3 regions of the Pseudomonas sp. 3A(2025) genome follow, and region 1 is predicted to be linked to each of the others. Evidence: riboswitches for the same ligand, from Rfam matches in the RefSeq annotation. Region 1 holds a riboswitch; each other region holds the start of a gene.
What was found. Region 1 has a riboswitch for cobalamin ahead of ACYP2A_RS12210 (ABC transporter substrate-binding protein). Riboswitches for the same ligand answer to the same signal wherever they lie in the genome.
Positions count from the first base shown of each region.

Region 2: linked by a shared signal. The riboswitch ahead of ACYP2A_RS15595 (CbtB domain-containing protein) and the one ahead of ACYP2A_RS12210 (ABC transporter substrate-binding protein) in region 1 are both predicted to bind cobalamin.
Region 3: linked by a shared signal. The riboswitch ahead of cobO (cob(I)yrinic acid a,c-diamide adenosyltransferase) and the one ahead of ACYP2A_RS12210 (ABC transporter substrate-binding protein) in region 1 are both predicted to bind cobalamin.

Region 1 covers NZ_BAAILM010000031.1:205,790-211,404, reverse strand. The annotation lists gene ACYP2A_RS12220 (FadR/GntR family transcriptional regulator) at 79-804, opposite strand; gene ACYP2A_RS12215 (FadR/GntR family transcriptional regulator) at 895-1,611, shown strand; cobalamin riboswitch at 1,630-1,826, shown strand; gene ACYP2A_RS12210 (ABC transporter substrate-binding protein) at 1,969-2,982, shown strand; gene ACYP2A_RS12205 (FecCD family ABC transporter permease) at 2,979-4,001, shown strand; gene ACYP2A_RS12200 (ABC transporter ATP-binding protein) at 3,998-4,789, shown strand; gene ACYP2A_RS12195 (pseudoazurin) at 4,830-5,267, shown strand; gene ACYP2A_RS12190 (hypothetical protein) at 5,448-5,615, shown strand, end outside.
Region 2 covers NZ_BAAILM010000036.1:25,961-31,575, reverse strand. The annotation lists gene ACYP2A_RS15620 (acyltransferase family protein) at 1-646, shown strand, start outside; gene nfuA (Fe-S biogenesis protein NfuA) at 716-1,309, shown strand; gene cobM (precorrin-4 C(11)-methyltransferase) at 1,342-2,088, opposite strand; gene ACYP2A_RS15605 (cobalamin biosynthesis protein) at 2,122-2,547, opposite strand; gene ACYP2A_RS15600 (CbtA family protein) at 2,531-3,232, opposite strand; gene ACYP2A_RS15595 (CbtB domain-containing protein) at 3,244-3,429, opposite strand; cobalamin riboswitch at 3,522-3,740, opposite strand; cobalamin riboswitch at 3,797-3,991, shown strand; gene cobW (cobalamin biosynthesis protein CobW) at 4,086-5,150, shown strand; gene cobN (cobaltochelatase subunit CobN) at 5,154-5,615, shown strand, end outside.
Region 3 covers NZ_BAAILM010000113.1:403,080-408,694, reverse strand. The annotation lists gene ACYP2A_RS28485 (C40 family peptidase) at 1-567, shown strand, start outside; gene ACYP2A_RS28480 (C40 family peptidase) at 642-1,184, shown strand; gene ACYP2A_RS28475 (PQQ-dependent sugar dehydrogenase) at 1,206-2,519, opposite strand; cobalamin riboswitch at 2,624-2,838, shown strand; gene cobO (cob(I)yrinic acid a,c-diamide adenosyltransferase) at 2,933-3,544, shown strand; gene ACYP2A_RS28465 (cobyrinate a,c-diamide synthase) at 3,541-4,839, shown strand; gene bluB (5,6-dimethylbenzimidazole synthase) at 4,836-5,486, shown strand; gene cbiB (adenosylcobinamide-phosphate synthase CbiB) at 5,483-5,615, shown strand, end outside.

The DNA of each region.
Region 1 (5,615 bases):
CGGCGGTTCAGTAGTGGCGACTCTGTTCAGCTTGCTGTTGCTCATTTTATTTATCGACCGCTGCCGGGCTTGATCGCGCTAAAGCGATTGGGTCCGGCGCAGGCGCAGGCGGCTGCCGTTGAGGTGCAGGTACATCGCGGCACGCGCGGCGTCGACGTTGCCCTGAACGATGGCGTCATAGATTTGCCGGTGTTCGGCGTTGATGCCTTGCAGGTAGGCGGCGCGGTCGCTTTGGCCGGTGTAGGCCGAGTTCATGCGGGTGCGCGGGATCAGCTTGGTGCCCAGGTGCTTCATGATATCGATCAGGTAGGCATTGCCGCTGGCCTTGGCGATCTTGAGGTGGAACTGGAAATCGGCATTGATAGTGGTGCCCGACTTCTGCGGCCCTTCAAGCAACGCATCGAATGCGAGCTTGAGTTCCAGCAGCGCTTCAGGGGTACGGCGCGCTGCGGCCATGCCAGCCGTTTCTACCTCGACACTCAGGCGAAACTCCAGCAGGTTGAGCACGTCGGACAACGTGGCGATGGTCGCCGGCCCCACGCTGAAGCCCTCGGGCGCCGGCATGTCGAGAATGAAGGTGCCGACCCCGTGGCGGGTTTCGACCAGCCCTGCGGCTTGCAACCGCGACAGGGCATCGCGCACCACGGTGCGGCTGACGCCTTCGGCCTCCATGATCAGCGCTTCCGATGGCAGCTTTTCACCGTGGCGCAACACACCGTCGCGCATGCGCTGGGCAAAGCGGTCGACCAGGGTCTCGGCCAGGCGTCGATGGTTTTTTTGCGCAGTCAGGGCGTGCTCGGACATTACAGCCTCGTTCTTGTCGGATGCCGCGAGTATAGGCCGCACGCCGGGACAAAACACACCCACAACCTCTTCAGGACTTGACCCAGCAATATGGACCAACCATCCCCGGCCTCGGGCCGTCGTTCGAACCTGACCCAGCAACTGGTCGCCGAGCTATCGCGCAGGATTCGTGAGGGCGAGATCAGGAGCGGCGAAAAACTGCCGACCGAGCTGGCTATCAGTCGTGATAACGGCGTCAGCCGCACCGTCGTACGTGAGGCCATGTCGCGCTTGCAGGCCGAGGGTCTGGTCGAAACCCGCCATGGCATCGGCACCTTTGTCGTCGATGCCGCGCAACCGCGCAGTGCCACGCTTGAAGAGGCGCATATCGGCAGCCGCGAAGACGCCGTCGCGGTCCTTGAACTGCGCCTGAGCCTGGAGCCGGAGGCCGCCGCCCTCGCCGCCCGGCGCCGCACCCCGGAACAACTTGAAGCCATCGCCCAGGCGCTGCAACAGTTGCAGGCGTGCGTGCGCAACGGTGGCGACACGGTGCAGGCCGACTATGAATTCCACCGCCGGATCGCCCTGTGCACCACCAACAGTTTTTTCACCGATGTGATGAACCAGTTGGGCAGCAGCATCCTGCCACGCATCGGCACCGGCTTCGGCAATCAACCGGTGCTGGCGGATGCCCAGGATCCTGAGGCACAAAGCCGCGAGCAGGAGCAGATCTTCACCGCCATCCTGCATCAGGACAGCGACACGGCCCGCGCGGCGATGCGCCTGCATTTGATCAATTGCCTGCAACGGCTGGCGACAAACAGTTAGCGACTTGTTTGTTGATCGTTTACCATGCCGCCCGTCGGTTTCCGAGAGGAACTAACAGGGAATTCGCAGGCCGTGCCCGCACGCGCCGACAACGAAACTGCCCCCGCAACTGTAGGCATCGAGCCGCTCCATTGAGGTCACTGGGTCAACCCGGGAAGGCCGGAGCAAGGCGTAGACGTGCCAGTCAGGAGACCTGCCGACATACACTTTTACTGACCGGCGGGGTGTCCGGGAAGGACATCCGCGCGCGCCTGTCGGTCGTGTGTCTTGCCGCCTCCTGTCGGTCGGGAAGCGGCCGCGATGTATTTCCTGCCTGTACACTGCGCCCCGCTTTTGTACGAATGGAGATCGCCTGTCATGTCGCTGCCTCGCCTGGCCACCCTGTTTGCTGCCTTGGGCTTTTCCAGCCTGAGCCTCGCCGCGCCCACTCAATACCCGTTGACCCTGGAAAACTGCGGCATGCCGCTGACCTTCGCCAAGGCGCCGGACAAGGCAGTGACCATCGGCCAGGCCGGAACCGAAATGTTCTATGAGCTGGGCCTGGGCGAGCGCCTGGCCGGCACGTCGTTGTGGTTCAACAATGTGCAGCCGCGCTTCAAGGAGCAAAACGACAAGGTCGAGCGCCTGGCAGACAACGACCCAAGCTTTGAGGCAGTGATCGGCAAGCGTCCGGGGCTGGTGGCCGTGCAGCTGGAATGGATGGTCGGCAAACAGGGCGTGGTCGGCACCCGCGAACAGTTTCATGACTTGAAGATTCCGACCTACATCATGCCGTCCGACTGTGAAGGCAAGGACAACCTGGTCGGCGCCGACGGCACGCGGCTGGAGCCGTTTCGCATCGACACCATCTACAAGAGCGTCGAGCAACTGGCGCAGATCTTCGACGTTCAGGATCGCGGCCAGCAGGTGGTCAGCGAGCTGAAGGCACGGCTGGCCAAGGCGCTGGCCAACGTTGACCGCAACAAGGCCAAGGACGTGTCGGCGGTGTTCTGGTTTTCCAGCGCTGACCTCGATATCGACCCGTATGTCGCCGGTCGCAAGGGCATCCCGGACTTCATGCTCAACAGCCTGGGCATGCGCAACATCGTCGAGTCCGACGAAGAGTGGCCGACCGTGGGCTGGGAAACCATTGCCAAGGCCAACCCGAGCATTCTGGTGATCGCACGTATGGACCGCCGCCGCTTCCCGGCCGACGATTACACCAAAAAACTGGAATTTCTCAAATCGGACCCGGTGACGCGCAACATGGACGCGGTGAAAAACGACCGCATCGTGATCATCGACGCGGATGCCATGCAGGCCAGCCTGCGCATGTTCACCGGCATCGAAGAACTGGCCGACGCCGCTGACCGGTTCAACAAATCCAAATGAAGCCATGGGTCTTGTTGGGCCATGCCCTGTGGGTCAGCGTCGTGCTGGTGCTGGCGGTGATCGCCGGTGCTGCCATTGGCGAAACCCGCATCAGTATGGAAGTGGTCTGGCAGATCCTCGCCAATAAACTGTGGGGCGCCGGTTACCTGGTCGACCCTATCGATGAAGGCATCATCTGGAATTACCGCCTGACCCGCGCCATCGTCGCCGCCGCCTGCGGCGCGGGCCTGGCGCTGTCAGGTGTAGTCTTGCAGTCGCTGCTGCGCAACCCGCTGGCCGAGCCGTACCTGCTGGGCATTTCAGCCGGTGCCTCGACCGGCGCGGTGCTGGTGGCGTTGCTGGGTCTGGGTGCCGGGGCCATCTCTTTATCGGCCGGCGCGTTTGTCGGTGCGATGGCGGCGTTTGCGATGGTCACCCTGCTCGCCCGCTCGTCCCAGGGCTCCAGCGCGGCCGGGCATATCATTCTGGCGGGCATTGCAGGCTCGCAATTGTTCAACGCGCTGACCTCGTTTCTGATCACCAAGTCAGCCAGTTCCGAACAGGCACGCGGCATCATGTTCTGGTTGCTGGGCAACCTCAGCGGTGTGCGCTGGCATTCGGTGTGGCTGGCGGTGCCGGTGGTGCTGGCCGGCCTGTTGGTGTGCATGTGGCATCGGCGGGCGCTGGATGCGTTCATGTTCGGCAGCGATTCGGCCGCCTCGCTGGGCATTCCGGTGCGCCGTGTGCAGGTGCTGCTGATCACCTGCGCCGCGCTGATGACGGCGGTGATGGTGTCGATTGTCGGCTCCATCGGTTTCGTCGGCCTGGTGATTCCGCATGCAGTGCGCATGCTGGTCGGCGTGCGCCACGCGCGGCTGGTGCCGGTCAGCGCATTGTGCGGCGCGCTGTTTCTGATTGCCGCCGATGTGCTGTCGCGTACGCTGATCAAGGGCCAGACCCTGCCGGTCGGGGTGATTACCGCGCTGATCGGCGCACCGGTGTTTGCGCTGATCCTGATCCGGGGGAAGAGCCCGCGATGAATGCCTTCTCTCATCTGCTCGACACTGCGGCGCTGAGCTGCATGGCGCTGACCCATATCATCAAGGGCCAGGCGCTGCTGCAGGATGTCAGCCTGAGCGTGGTTCCCGGTGAAACGCTGGGCATTGTCGGCCCCAACGGCTCGGGCAAGTCGACGCTGCTCAAGCTGCTGTCGGGCATTCAGGCGCCCAGCGCCGGTTGCGTACACCTGGCCGGCCAGCCGCTGGCGCAGATGAAGCGTCGCGACGTGGCGCGCTTGCTGGCGGTGGTCGAACAACAGGCCGAAACCAGCGACAGCATCACCGTGCGCGATGCGGTGGAACTGGGCCGTACGCCGTGGCTGTCGGCCTTGACGCCATGGAGCGGCGCGGACGACGACATCGTCCGTCAGGCGCTCGAAGACGTCGGCCTGCTGCACCTGCGCGAACGTCATTGGCAAACCCTGTCCGGCGGCGAACGCCAGCGCGCGCACATCGCCCGCGCACTGGCGCAACGGCCGCAGATTCTGCTGCTGGATGAGCCGACCAATCACCTGGATATCCAGCATCAGTTGAGCATTCTCGGGCTGGTCAAGGCCTTGCCGGTAACCACGGTGATTGCCCTGCACGACCTCAATCAGGCACTGGAATGCGACCGCCTGGCGATGCTGCACGGCGGACGCCTGATCGCCCTCGGCCTGCCCCATGACGTGCTCACCCCGGAACGCCTGCACAGCACCTTTGGCGTACAGGGCCGCTGGCTGACCGACCCGTTCGACGGCACACGGATACTGCGTTTGCGCGCGCTCTAACTTACTACTTTCTCTGACTACCAAGCGGAAAACTCTGGATATGCGTATTGCTTCCACGCTGGCGTCCCTCGCCCTGCTGTTTTGCAGCCAGGCCATGGCCGAGGTTCATGAAGTCAAAATGCTCAACCGCGGCGAGGCCGGCAGCATGGTTTATGAGCCGGACTTTCTGCGTGTCGCTCCCGGCGATACGGTGAAGTTCATCGCCACCCACAGCACCCATAACGCCGCGACGATTCCTGGCCTGCTGCCCGACGGCGCGGCGGCCTTCAAAGGCAAGATCAACGAGCAGATCGAGGTGCAGCTCGACGTCCCCGGCGTGTACGGCATCCAGTGCATTCCGCACATGGCGATGGGCATGGTCATGCTGATTCAGGTGGGTGAGCCGGGCCCGAATGCGCCGGTGATTCCAGACGCCCTGCCACAGCGTGCCAGCGAGCGTTTGAATGCGATCGTCGCCCGGCAATGGTCTGGGCAATAAACCCTTTTTATAAATGGGTGGGCGGTTGTAAAACGTCCTACAGGCAGGTCAGGAAAAATCGTCGATGAAATCAGCGTACTCCTTCGAACAGCGACTGCTGATTCGAGTGGCCCTGCGATTGAACGTAATGGGCAGAGAACCTAAGCTCTTGACCACCCCATACGGCACAGGTGATGCAAGATGAGATTCCAGAATTTCTTTTCTAAAAAGCTGATCCATGAAGTCAACCTCAAGCTAATGGCTTCATACCCGAATCATGATGCTTCATTGCCCATAGAGCTGCAGGGTGTCATTTCACCCTACAAGAAAACACCCGCCGAACTGCGTGCCGCCTTTGAAGAAGCAGCC
Region 2 (5,615 bases), on a different contig from region 1:
CGGGCTGTACCCGACGCTCAACGTGGGCTGGACGCTGAACTATGAAATGCTCTTCTATGTATTGTTCTCGATGGTGTTCCTGTTCGAGCGCCGGCACCGGGTGCTGATCGTCGCGGCGGCCTTGTTCGTGGTGACCGAAGTGCTGGCGCGTTCGGGGCTGGTCAGCCGCTTTTACGGCAATGACATCATCTATGAATTCCTGCTCGGTATCGGTATCGGCATGTTGTACCAGCGTGGCTGGATCCGTCAGGCGGTGTGGTTGCCACTGGCCGGTATCATTGCGGCGCTGGTGCTGATTCAACATCTGGACAATAGCCAGCGCCTGCTGAACTGGGGGCTGCCAAGTGCGTTGATCGTGTTGTGCTGCGTCTCGCTGGAGCCGCTGTTTCGCGGCAGCAAGCTACTCAAGACGCTGGGCGACTGCTCGTACTCGGTCTACCTGCTGCATGTGCTGGTGCTTTACGGCGGTCTGTTGGTGGCGCAGCGCTATGGCCTGGATCCGTACCTGGTATTTGCCGTCTGCGTGCCGGTGATCGGCATTGGTGCCTGGCTCAGTTATGAGTGGATCGAGAAGGGCGTGTACGTGCGCATGAAAACCTGGCTCGATGAACGCAGGGGCGGGCGCCGGTCGGCTGCACTATCCTGACAAAAATACTGGGTTTTGTGCGATGCCACTGTTTGGCGTAAACTGCCAGCACGTCTGCGAGGAAATTTCATGACCGCTATCACTATTACCGATGCTGCCCACGACTACCTGGCCGATCTGCTGGAAAAGCAGAACACCCCGGGCATCGGCATCCGTGTTTTTATCACCCAGCCCGGCACTCAATATGCCGAGACCTGCATTGCCTACTGCAAGCCGGGCGAAGAAAAACCCGAAGACAAGGCCATTGGCCTGGCGCGCTTCACGGCGTGGATCGACGGTTTCAGCGAGGCGTTTCTGGATGACGCCGTGGTTGATTACGCGACCGACCGCATGGGCGGCCAGCTGACCATCAAGGCACCCAATGCGAAGGTGCCATCGGTCAATGCTGACAGCCCGGTCAACGAGCGCATCAATTACTACCTGCAAACCGAGATCAATCCGGGTCTGGCCAGCCACGGCGGCCAGGTCAGCCTGATCGACGTGGTCGAGGAAGACGCACAGAACATCGCCATCCTGCAATTCGGCGGCGGCTGCCAGGGCTGCGGCCAGGCGGACGTGACACTCAAGGAAGGCATCGAGCGCACCCTGCTCGAGCGCATTCCCGAGCTGCACGGCGTACGCGACGTTACCGACCATACGCAGAAAGAAAACGCTTACTACTAAGTAAGCAGCAGCGTTGCTACAGGCCGTGTCGATCACGGCCTGTATAAATGCGCATGCCCCGCCCGGTACAGCGATGACTCGGCAAAGTTATCCGCCGCTAAAACCCGTCCAGCCAGAATCAATGCCGTACGCCTGAATCCCTTCGCGGTTACCTTTTCTTCGATATCCGCAAGCGTCCCCAGCACCCAATCCTGATCCGGCCAGCTGGCGCGATGCACCACGGCAATCGGGCAATCGGCGCCGTAATGCGGCAGTAACTCTTCGACAATCCGCCCGATATTCTTGACCCCCAGATGAATCGCCATGGTCGTGCCATGCCGCGCCAGGTCACCGAGTGCTTCGCCGGTGGGCATTTCGGTGCTGTCGGCAAAACGGGTCAGGATCACGCTCTGGGCAATGTCGGGCAGGGTCAGCTCGCTTTCCAGCAGCGCGGCGCAGGCAGCGGTGGCGGTCACGCCGGGGATGATCTGAAAGGGAATATCCAGTTCGCGCAGGCAACGAATCTGCTCGCCGATGGCCCCGTACAGGCTCGGGTCGCCGGAATGCACGCGAGCGACATCCTGGCCCTGTGCATGAGCGGATTTCATCAAGGCGACGATCTGCTCAAGGTGCAACTCGGCACTGTTGACCACTTGATGGGCGTTATGGCCCTCCAGCACCGCCATGGGCACCAGTGAGCCTGCATAAATAATGACCGGGCAATGGCGGATCAGACGCTGGCCCTTGACGGTGATCAGTTCCGGATCGCCGGGTCCGGCGCCGATGAAATAAACAGTCAATGCACACTCCGCAAGCTTGAACCAAAGCCGGCATTATCCGCTCGTGAAGGGGCTGATTGCCAAGGCCAATGTCGCCTGGCGATTTTTCCGGTACTCGATCAGCAGCCGGGAAGGGGCACCGCTCAACTGACTGGCCATGGCCAAAGCGGTGCTTTCGGCCACGCCATGACAGCCGGTGCGCTCGAATGCCAGTGCCGAACGATGGGTCAACTGGCCTTCATGCACCTGTAATTGTGCCGCGCTGAAAAACACCAGCGGCAGGTCAAGCTGCTCGGCCAGTTGCCGCAACCCCGGCTCGTCGCATTTGCTGTCGATAGAGGCCAGCGCACTGATCGCGCTGGTCTTCAGGCCGTACTCATGCAAGCTGCGCTCGATCAACGCCAACAGCACCTCGGCCGGGCAGCCCTGTTGGCAGCCCAGACCAATGGCCAATAATGGCCTGTCAGTAGTGCCCGACATGCCGACCGCGACGGAACAGCCAGGCGCTGATGGCACCCAGTGCTGCCCAGAACAGCGCATTGGTCACCAGGGATGCGACGATAAACTGCGACTCCAGCGCTTCGGGCGCCAGGCTGGCGTGTTGCTCTGGCTGTGGTGCGCCGATCACGTGCGGCACCACCAGCAAGGCAACACCCAGCAGCTTGAGCAGCGCGCCGCGACCGAAGACGATCAGCGCAAGGCCGGCGGCCGTGGCGGCGGCGGTAGAAATCCACCAGGTCTGGCGCTGGCCAAGATCGGCCGCTGCCGTGCCCGGCAATTCCGGTGGCAGCCCCAGTGTCGGTGCCAGAACGAATACCGCAAACCCGGCCAGTCCCCAGAACAGCCCCTGAACCGCACTGCCGGGGGCGCGCAGGGTATAAAGCCCGGCCAGCATCAAGGCGAAACCCACCGCGACGACAAGGTTGCCGCCGGTGGTCGACAGCAGGCGCTGCCAGCCATCTTCCGGCGACCAGGCTTCTTCGTCGTGTTCATGCACGTGCGCGGCGGCGCCCGGCTCGTGGGCGTGCTCCTGCACGGCAGGCGCTTGCTCGAAGGTTTCTGCTTCAAGAATCAGCGGTGTCAGCCACAGGCTTTGTACCAGGGTCAACAGCAGGGCCGCCAGCAGGCCGCTGAAACCGGCTGTCTGCACAATTCGCTTGAACATGGGTTCAGGTCTCAATGGCAAGGAAAGGCGGCGCTGTGCCGGGTATCGTGGGCGGCATTGTGCACCGCGTCGATGTGCGAGAAGCCGGCGAAGTACACCAGGCTGCAGCCAAGCAGAACGGCGCCAATGGCGGCGGTCAGGCGCTGGCTGAGGGTAGTAGGGGTAGCGGCGGACTGGCTGCTGCTGATGATCGACATGCTGCTTGCCTCTTGGGTCAGGGGCAGGCAAGCGCACGGACACCCGCCAGCGAGCGCTGGCAAGTATCGACTGCGCCCGCCCACCGCGGGGTGTCTGAATTCGATTGCGGGCCGGTCTCCGGGCTCACGAGGGATGCGCATGCATCTGCCAAGAATCGCCTTCCCATACCAGATGGCACAGTGGATTGACTCTTCGCTCGCTTACCGTTGCGGGGGCAGCACCGGACTTTACGCAGGCCTTTGAAACAGCCAGACGCAGCACCGGTTTCCCGTTTCACCCTGTGAAGGGCACCCGTAACAAGTTGTGTAGAAGATCATGAGGCACGGCCAACGTCAATCTCGACATTGACCTGTCTGCGGCCACTGCGTAGCCTTGCGCCCTTGAGGTTCCCTGGTCGGTAAACCCATCAGGGCTAAGACGGGAATACGGTTCAAGCCGTAGCTGCCCCCGCAACTGTAAGCGGTCATGTTCGTCGCACAGCCACTGCGCAAGCGGGAAGGCGCGCCGAGTGCTTTTAAAGCTGCCGCAAGCCAGGATACCTGCCTCAACCGAATTCTCACTACAACCGGGCGGGGTGATCCGGTGGCGATTCGCACTGTGCGCAACGCGCGCGGTGGTCGTCCTGCTTGCCCGCCGCATTGCCAAAGGGCATCCAATGAAAACGCTTGCCAAGCTTCCCGTCACCATCGTCACCGGCTTTCTGGGCTCGGGCAAAACCACGCTGTTGCGGCACATGCTCGACAACGCCGAAGGCCGGCGCATCGCGGTGATCGTCAACGAGTTCGGCGAACTGGGCATCGACGGTGAAATCCTCAAGCAATGCACCATCGGCTGCACCGAAGAAGAAGCCACCGGCCGTATCTTCGAGCTGGCCAACGGCTGCCTGTGCTGCACCGTGCAGGAAGAATTCTTCCCGGTCATGCGCGAGCTGGTCGAGCGCCGTGGCGACCTGGACCATATCCTCATTGAAACCTCGGGTCTGGCGCTGCCCAAGCCGCTGGTCCAGGCCTTTCAATGGCCGGAAATCCGCACCGCCTGCACGGTGGACGCGGTCATTACCGTGGTCGACAGCCCGGCGGTCAAGGCCGGCACCTTCGCCGCTTATCCTGATCAGGTCGACGCGCAGCGTAAGCTGGACCCGAACCTGGACCACGAATCGCCGCTGCACGAGTTGTTCGCCGACCAGTTGGCCAGCGCCGATCTGGTGATCCTCAATAAAGCCGACATGATCGACGCCGAAGGCCTGGCGGCGGTGCGTGCCGAGGTCGCCGAGGAACTGCCGCCGGCGGTCAAGGTCATCGAAGCCAGCAACGGTCGCCTGCCGCTGAGCGTGTTGCTGGGCCTGGGTGCCGAGTCGGAGCTGCACATCGACGGGCGCAAGACCCACCATGACCACCACGAAGGCGACGATCACGACGATCACGATCACGACGCCTTCGACTCGATCTCGATCAAACTGCCCGAAGCCGACGAAGCACGCCTGCTCGCGGCCCTGACGCAACTGGTGGTCGAGCACGGCATCCTGCGCGTCAAAGGTTTCGTGGCCATTCCCGGCAAACCGATGCGCCTGCTGGTGCAGGGCGTGGGCACCCGTTTCGACAAGCATTTCGACCGCGCCTGGCGCGCCGATGAAGAACGCGCCACGCAACTGGTGCTGATCGGTCAGGAACTGGACGCAGCGGTACTCGAAGCGCGCCTGCACGCGGCACTGGCTGGCTGATCCATGCACCTGCTGAGAACCCAGCCCGGTGGTTTCGTACCGGACGACAGCATCGCCGACCTCGGGCAAACCCCCGCCGAGCTGGTGATTCTCTGCAGCGGCGACTCCAGCCTGGCCTTGCTGGCCGAGGCGGCGCAGCAACTGCCCGATGATTACCCGAGCCTGCGCCTGGCCAACCCGATGCAAGTGCAGAACCACGCCTCGGTCGACCTGTATGTCGAAGAGGTGCTGCAACATGCGCGGGTCATCCTGATTTCGCTGCACGGCGGCATCGGCTACTGGCGCTACGGCGTGCAGCGCCTGCTGGAACTGGCCGCGCGCGGCGTGCAGGTGATTCTGGTGCCGGGCGATGATCGCCCGGACCCTGAATTGTCCGATTTCAGCACCGTGCCCGCCGATCAGCGCGACCGGCTCTGGCAATACCTGCGTCAGGGTGGGCTGGATAACGCCTTGAACCTGTTCAAC
Region 3 (5,615 bases), on a different contig from region 1:
TCCAGCGCACGCCGTGCTCATACTGCACAAATGCAGCAAGCACAAGAAGCTGAAGAAGAACTGGCCGAATTCTCCAAAGAAACCAACTATCAGTTGCCTCTGCTGGCCGACTCCATTCTGGAGCGTGGCAAGTCGCTGATCGGCACTCGTTATCGCTTCGGCGGCAGCTCGACCACGTCGGGTTTCGATTGCAGCGGTTTCATCAATTTCCTGTTCCGCGAAGAGGCCGGCATGAGCTTGCCGCGTTCGAGTCGCGAAATGATCAACATCGATGCGCCGCAAGTCGCGCGCAGTGACCTCAAGCCAGGCGATCTGCTGTTCTTCAGCACTGCCGGCCGTGGTCGGGTCAGCCATGCGGCGATCTATCTGGGCGGTGATCAGTTCATCCACTCCAGCAGCCGCCGCAGCGGTGGCGTGCGCATCGACAGTCTGGATGACTCGTACTGGAGCAAGACGTTCATCGAGGCCAAGCGTGCTTTGGTCATGGCGCCTGCCGCCGGTGAAGTACAAACCACTGCGATGACCTCGACCAGCGTGAAACCAGCTACTATCAAACGCCATAAATGACGTGATGCCCGGTCCCTGACCGGGCTTTGTATTTTTCGGCAACAAGGCCGCATCCGAATGGAGAAGTTGTGGTTATGTCGATGACATTGCGCCTGGCTGTAATTTCCCTTGCTGCGCTGCTTGGCGCCTGTGCCAGCGCGCCGCCGCCCCCGCAACCTCGTATCGTTCAGCGCCCTGTGCTGGCCGCGCCCGCTACCGTGCCTTCTCCTGCCGTCGAAGACGTGCTGTTCCGTGCGTTCAGTCTGGTGGGCACGCCGTATCGCTGGGGTGGCAATACTCCTGATTCCGGTTTCGATTGCAGCGGCCTGATCAGCTATGTCTACCGTGACATGGCCGGCATCAGCCTGCCGCGTTCCACGCGCGACATGATCGTGATGAATGTGCCCACTGTCGGTCGCGAACAATTGCAGACCGGCGATCTGGTGTTCTTCGCTACCTCTGGCGGTTCGCAGGTCTCGCATGCCGGTATCTATGTCGGCGAAGGGCGCTTTGTGCATGCGCCGGCTACCGGTGGTACGGTCAAGCTCGACAGCCTGAGCAAGCCGTATTGGCAGAAAGCCTATCTGAATGCCAAGCGCATCATTCGCCCGGAAAACCTGGCACAGAACGGCCGCTGACAGCAGCGGCCGACCCCCGTCTCACTGCTTGGCGGTCACTCGCCAGATCCTGTTGCCCACATCGTCGGCTACCAGCAAGCCGCCACGCTGGTCGTTGACCACACCGACCGGGCGCCCCAGCGCTTTTTCATCCTTGTTCAAGAACCCGGTCAGCACATCGATCGGCTGGCCATTGGGCTTGCCGTCCTTGAACGGGATGAACACCACTTTATAGCCACTGTGCGGTTTGCGATTCCATGAGCCGTGCTGGCCGATGAACAGCCCCTGATTGAACGGTGCCGCCAGGGTTTTTCCGTCGGCGAACACCAGGCCCAATGAAGCGGTGTGCGGGCCTACCGCGTAGTCTGGCGCGATGGCCTTGGCCACCAACTCCGGGTTTTGCGGCTCGACGCGCTTGTCGACATGCTGGCCGTAATAGCTGTAGGGCCAGCCATAAAAGCCGCCGTCCTGTACCGAGGTCACATAATCAGGCACCAGGTCGCTGCCAATTTCGTCGCGTTCGTTCACCGCCGTCCACAGTTTGCCGGTCACCGGTTCCCAGTCCATGCCGTTGGGGTTGCGCAAGCCTGAGGCGAAAATGCGCTTCTGGCCCGAGGCGCGGTCCACTTCCCAGATCGCCGCACGGCCTTGTTCCTGGTCCATGCCGTTCTCGCCGACATTGCTGTTGGAGCCGACGGTGACGTACAGCTTGCTGCCGTCTTGGCTGGCAATCACGTTCTTGGTCCAGTGATGGTTAAGCGGGCCGCCGGGCAGGTCGGTGACGGTGGTCGGCGCTGCGCTGATGCGGGTCTGGCCGCTTTCATAAGGGAAGCTGATCAGTCGGTCGGTGTCGGCCACATACAGGGTGTTGTCGACCAATGTGATGCCGAACGGCGAATTAAGGTTTTCCAGCAGCACCGAGCGGGTCTCGGCGATGCCATCGCGGTTTTCATCGCGCAGCAGGGTGATGCGGTTGGCGCTGGGCACGCCGGCGCCCGCACGGCTCATGACTTTTTGCGCTATCCAGTCGCGCAGACCGGAGCTGTCTTTGGCGGGGCCGTTGGACTCGGCCACCAGCACATCGCCATTGGGCAGCACATACAGCCAGCGCGGATGGTCCAGGCCCTCGGCAAACGCCGCCACCTGAGTGCCCGGTGCGGCGATGGGTTTAGCGCCTTCGGGCCAGCCGATGGCCGGGGCGATATTGACCGTCGGCATCAGGGTCTTGTTGGGCTCGGGTAATTGCGGAGTGGGGCCGAAACCGTCGGCCACTTGCAGCTTGGCGGTTTCGCCGCAGGCCGCCAGGCCGCCTGCGGTGAGCAGAATGAGTGCGTAACGCGGGTCGAGTCTGAGCATGCCGGGATCCATCTCGCAAAACCAAAGGAGGTTAAAGGATAGAGAAAGCGCCGTCCGGGAGGTTCAATTCAATACTGTTTGACGCTGTTTGCCCAACCCTCTACCCTTCGCCGCTTGTTTCAGGTGCCTTGCAATCATTGATTGGCGAGGTGAAACAGGGAAGCCGGTCAGGAGCCATCCGATCCCGGCGCTGCCCCCGCAACGGTAGATGAGTCGAGGCTGTGCCAACGCCACTGGTCTTCAGGTCCGGGAAGGCGCACCGCCTGGGATGGATATCCCGCTCATGAGCCCGGAGACCGGCCTGTCACTTTTTCACGGCATCACGGCGGGCGATGCTCTGCACAGGGTACGCGCCTGCGGCCCAATGCTGTCCTGTCGTCTGCTTTCGCGTGCCCCCCAGCGGAGAGCTGAGTGTGAACCAATCCCCTGAACGTGACGAACGCCATCTGGCGCGCATGCTGCGCAAAAAAGCCATTATCGATGAGCGCATTGCCAACTCCCCCAATGAATGCGGGTTGCTGCTGGTCTTGAGCGGCAACGGCAAGGGCAAAAGCAGCTCGGCGTTCGGCATGCTGGCCCGCGCCATGGGTCACGACATGCAGTGCGGTGTGGTGCAGTTCATCAAGGGCCGCAACAGCACGGGCGAAGAATTGTTTTTCCGGCGTTTTCCCGAGCAGGTGCGCTACCACGTGATGGGCGAGGGCTTTACCTGGGAAACCCAGGATCGCCAGCGCGATATCGCTGCCGCCGAGGCAGCGTGGGAAGTCTCGAAGCAATTGCTCAGCGACCCGGCCATCGGCCTGGTGATTCTCGACGAGCTCAACATCGCTCTCAAGCACGGTTACCTGGACCTGGATCAGGTCCTGAGCGACCTGCAAGCGCGTCCGCCGATGCAGCACGTGGTAGTTACCGGTCGCGGCGCCAGGCCGGAGCTGGTCGAGCTGGCCGATACCGTCTCGGAAATCGCCATGGTCAAGCACGCCTTCCAGGCTGGCATCCGTGCGCAAAAGGGCATCGAGCTGTGAGTGACGCTGCACGCCAATGTCCCGCTGTATTGATTGCTGCCCCGGCCTCAGGCCAAGGCAAGACCACAGTGACCGCAGCGTTGGCCCGGTTGCATCGCAATCAGGGCCGCAAGGTTCGCGTCTTCAAATGCGGCCCGGATTTTCTCGATCCGATGATTCTGGAGCGCGCCAGCGGTGCGCCGGTTTATCAGCTCGACCTGTGGATGATCGGCGTCGAAGAAAGCCGCCGCCTGTTGTGGGAAGCGGCCGGTGAGGCCGATCTGATTCTGATTGAAGGCGTCATGGGCCTGTTCGACGGCACGCCGTCCAGCGCCGATCTGGCGCGGCATTTCGGTGTGCCGGTGCTGGGCGTGATCGACGGCACCGCCATGGCCCAGACCTTCGGCGCCCTGGCGCTGGGGCTGGCGCGCTATCAGCCCGACCTGCCGTTTGCCGGTGTCCTGGCCAACCGGGTCGGCACTGTACGCCATGCGCAACTGCTGGAAAACAGCCTCACCGAAGGCCTGCGCTGGTACGGTGCACTGTCGCGGGAAACCGGCATCGAGTTGCCGAGCCGGCACTTGGGGCTGGTGCAAGCCAGCGAGCTGAACGACCTGGATGCCCGTCTGGACGCGGCGGCCCATGCCTTGGGCAGCACCTGCGAAGTCACGCTGCCGCCACCGGTAAGCTTTGCCGCCCCCGAATCGCAAGCGCTCGAGCCGCTACTGGCCGGCGTGCGCATCGCCATCGCCCGTGACGAGGCGTTTGCCTTCATCTATGGCGCCAGCCTTGATCTGCTGCGTGGCATGGGCGCCGAGTTGAGTTTTTTTTCGCCGATCCACGATACGCAACTGCCCGAAGCGGACAGCCTGTATCTGCCTGGCGGTTATCCCGAATTGCACCATGTGACCCTAGGCACCAACCAGTCGATGCGCGCCGCGATTGCTGCCCATCACGCGGCGGGCAAGCCGATATTGGCTGAATGCGGCGGTATGTTGTATCTGCTCGATGCGTTGACCGATGTCGAAGGTGTGCGCGTCGAACTGGCCGGTCTGCTGCCGGGGGAGGCGGTGATGCAAAAGCGCCTGGCGGCACTGGCCTTGCAGAACGTCGAGCTGCCCGAAGGCCTGCTGCGCGGCCACACCTATCATCATTCGTTGACCAGCACCGCACTTGAACCGATTGCCCGCGGCGTGAGCCCCAACGGCGGGCGTGGCGCCGAGGCGGTGTATCGTCAGGGCCGGCTGACGGCCTCGTATGTGCATTTTTACTTCCCCTCCAATCCCCAGGCGGTAGCGACGTTGTTCAAGCCATGAGCGATGCAGAATTCAGCCCCGATGAGCGCGCTGCGGTGTACCGGGCGATTGCCGAGCGCCGCGACATGCGCCACTTCAGCGGCGGTACGGTGGCGCCCGAACTGTTGGCACGGTTGCTGGAGGCCGCGCATCACGCGCCCAGCGTCGGCCTGATGCAGCCCTGGCGTTTCATCCGCATCAGCGACCCGGCCCTGCGCACCGCGTTACAGGCGCAGGTCGAAGAGGAGCGGGTATGCACCGCTCATGCACTGGGCGAGCGTGCCGATGATTTCATGAAGCTCAAGGTCGAAGGCATCAACGACTGCGCCGAAGTGATCGTCGCCGCGCTGATGGATGGCCGCGAGCAACATATCTTTGGTCGGCGCACCTTGCCGGAAATGGACATCGCGTCCTTGTCATGTGCGATTCAGAATATGTGGCTGGCCGCCCGTGCCGAAGGGCTGGGCATGGGCTGGGTGTCACTGTTCGACCCCGACGCGCTGGCCCGTTTGCTGAACATGCCGGACGGCGCGCGGCCGCTGGCGATTCTGTGTCTGGGGCCGGTCCAAGGCTTTTATCCAGCACCGATGCTGGTGCTCGAGGGTTGGGCGCAAGCGCGTCCGCTCAAACAATTGCTGTATGAAAATCAATGGGGAGTGCATCCATGAGTGTGGCGCTGTTGAGCGTGGCGGGGGTGGCGCTGGATGCGTTGCTCGGCGAACCGAAACGCTCGCATCCGCTGGTGGCGTTCGGGCGTTATGCCGAGCGTATCGAGCAACGTTTCAATGCCGCCGGCC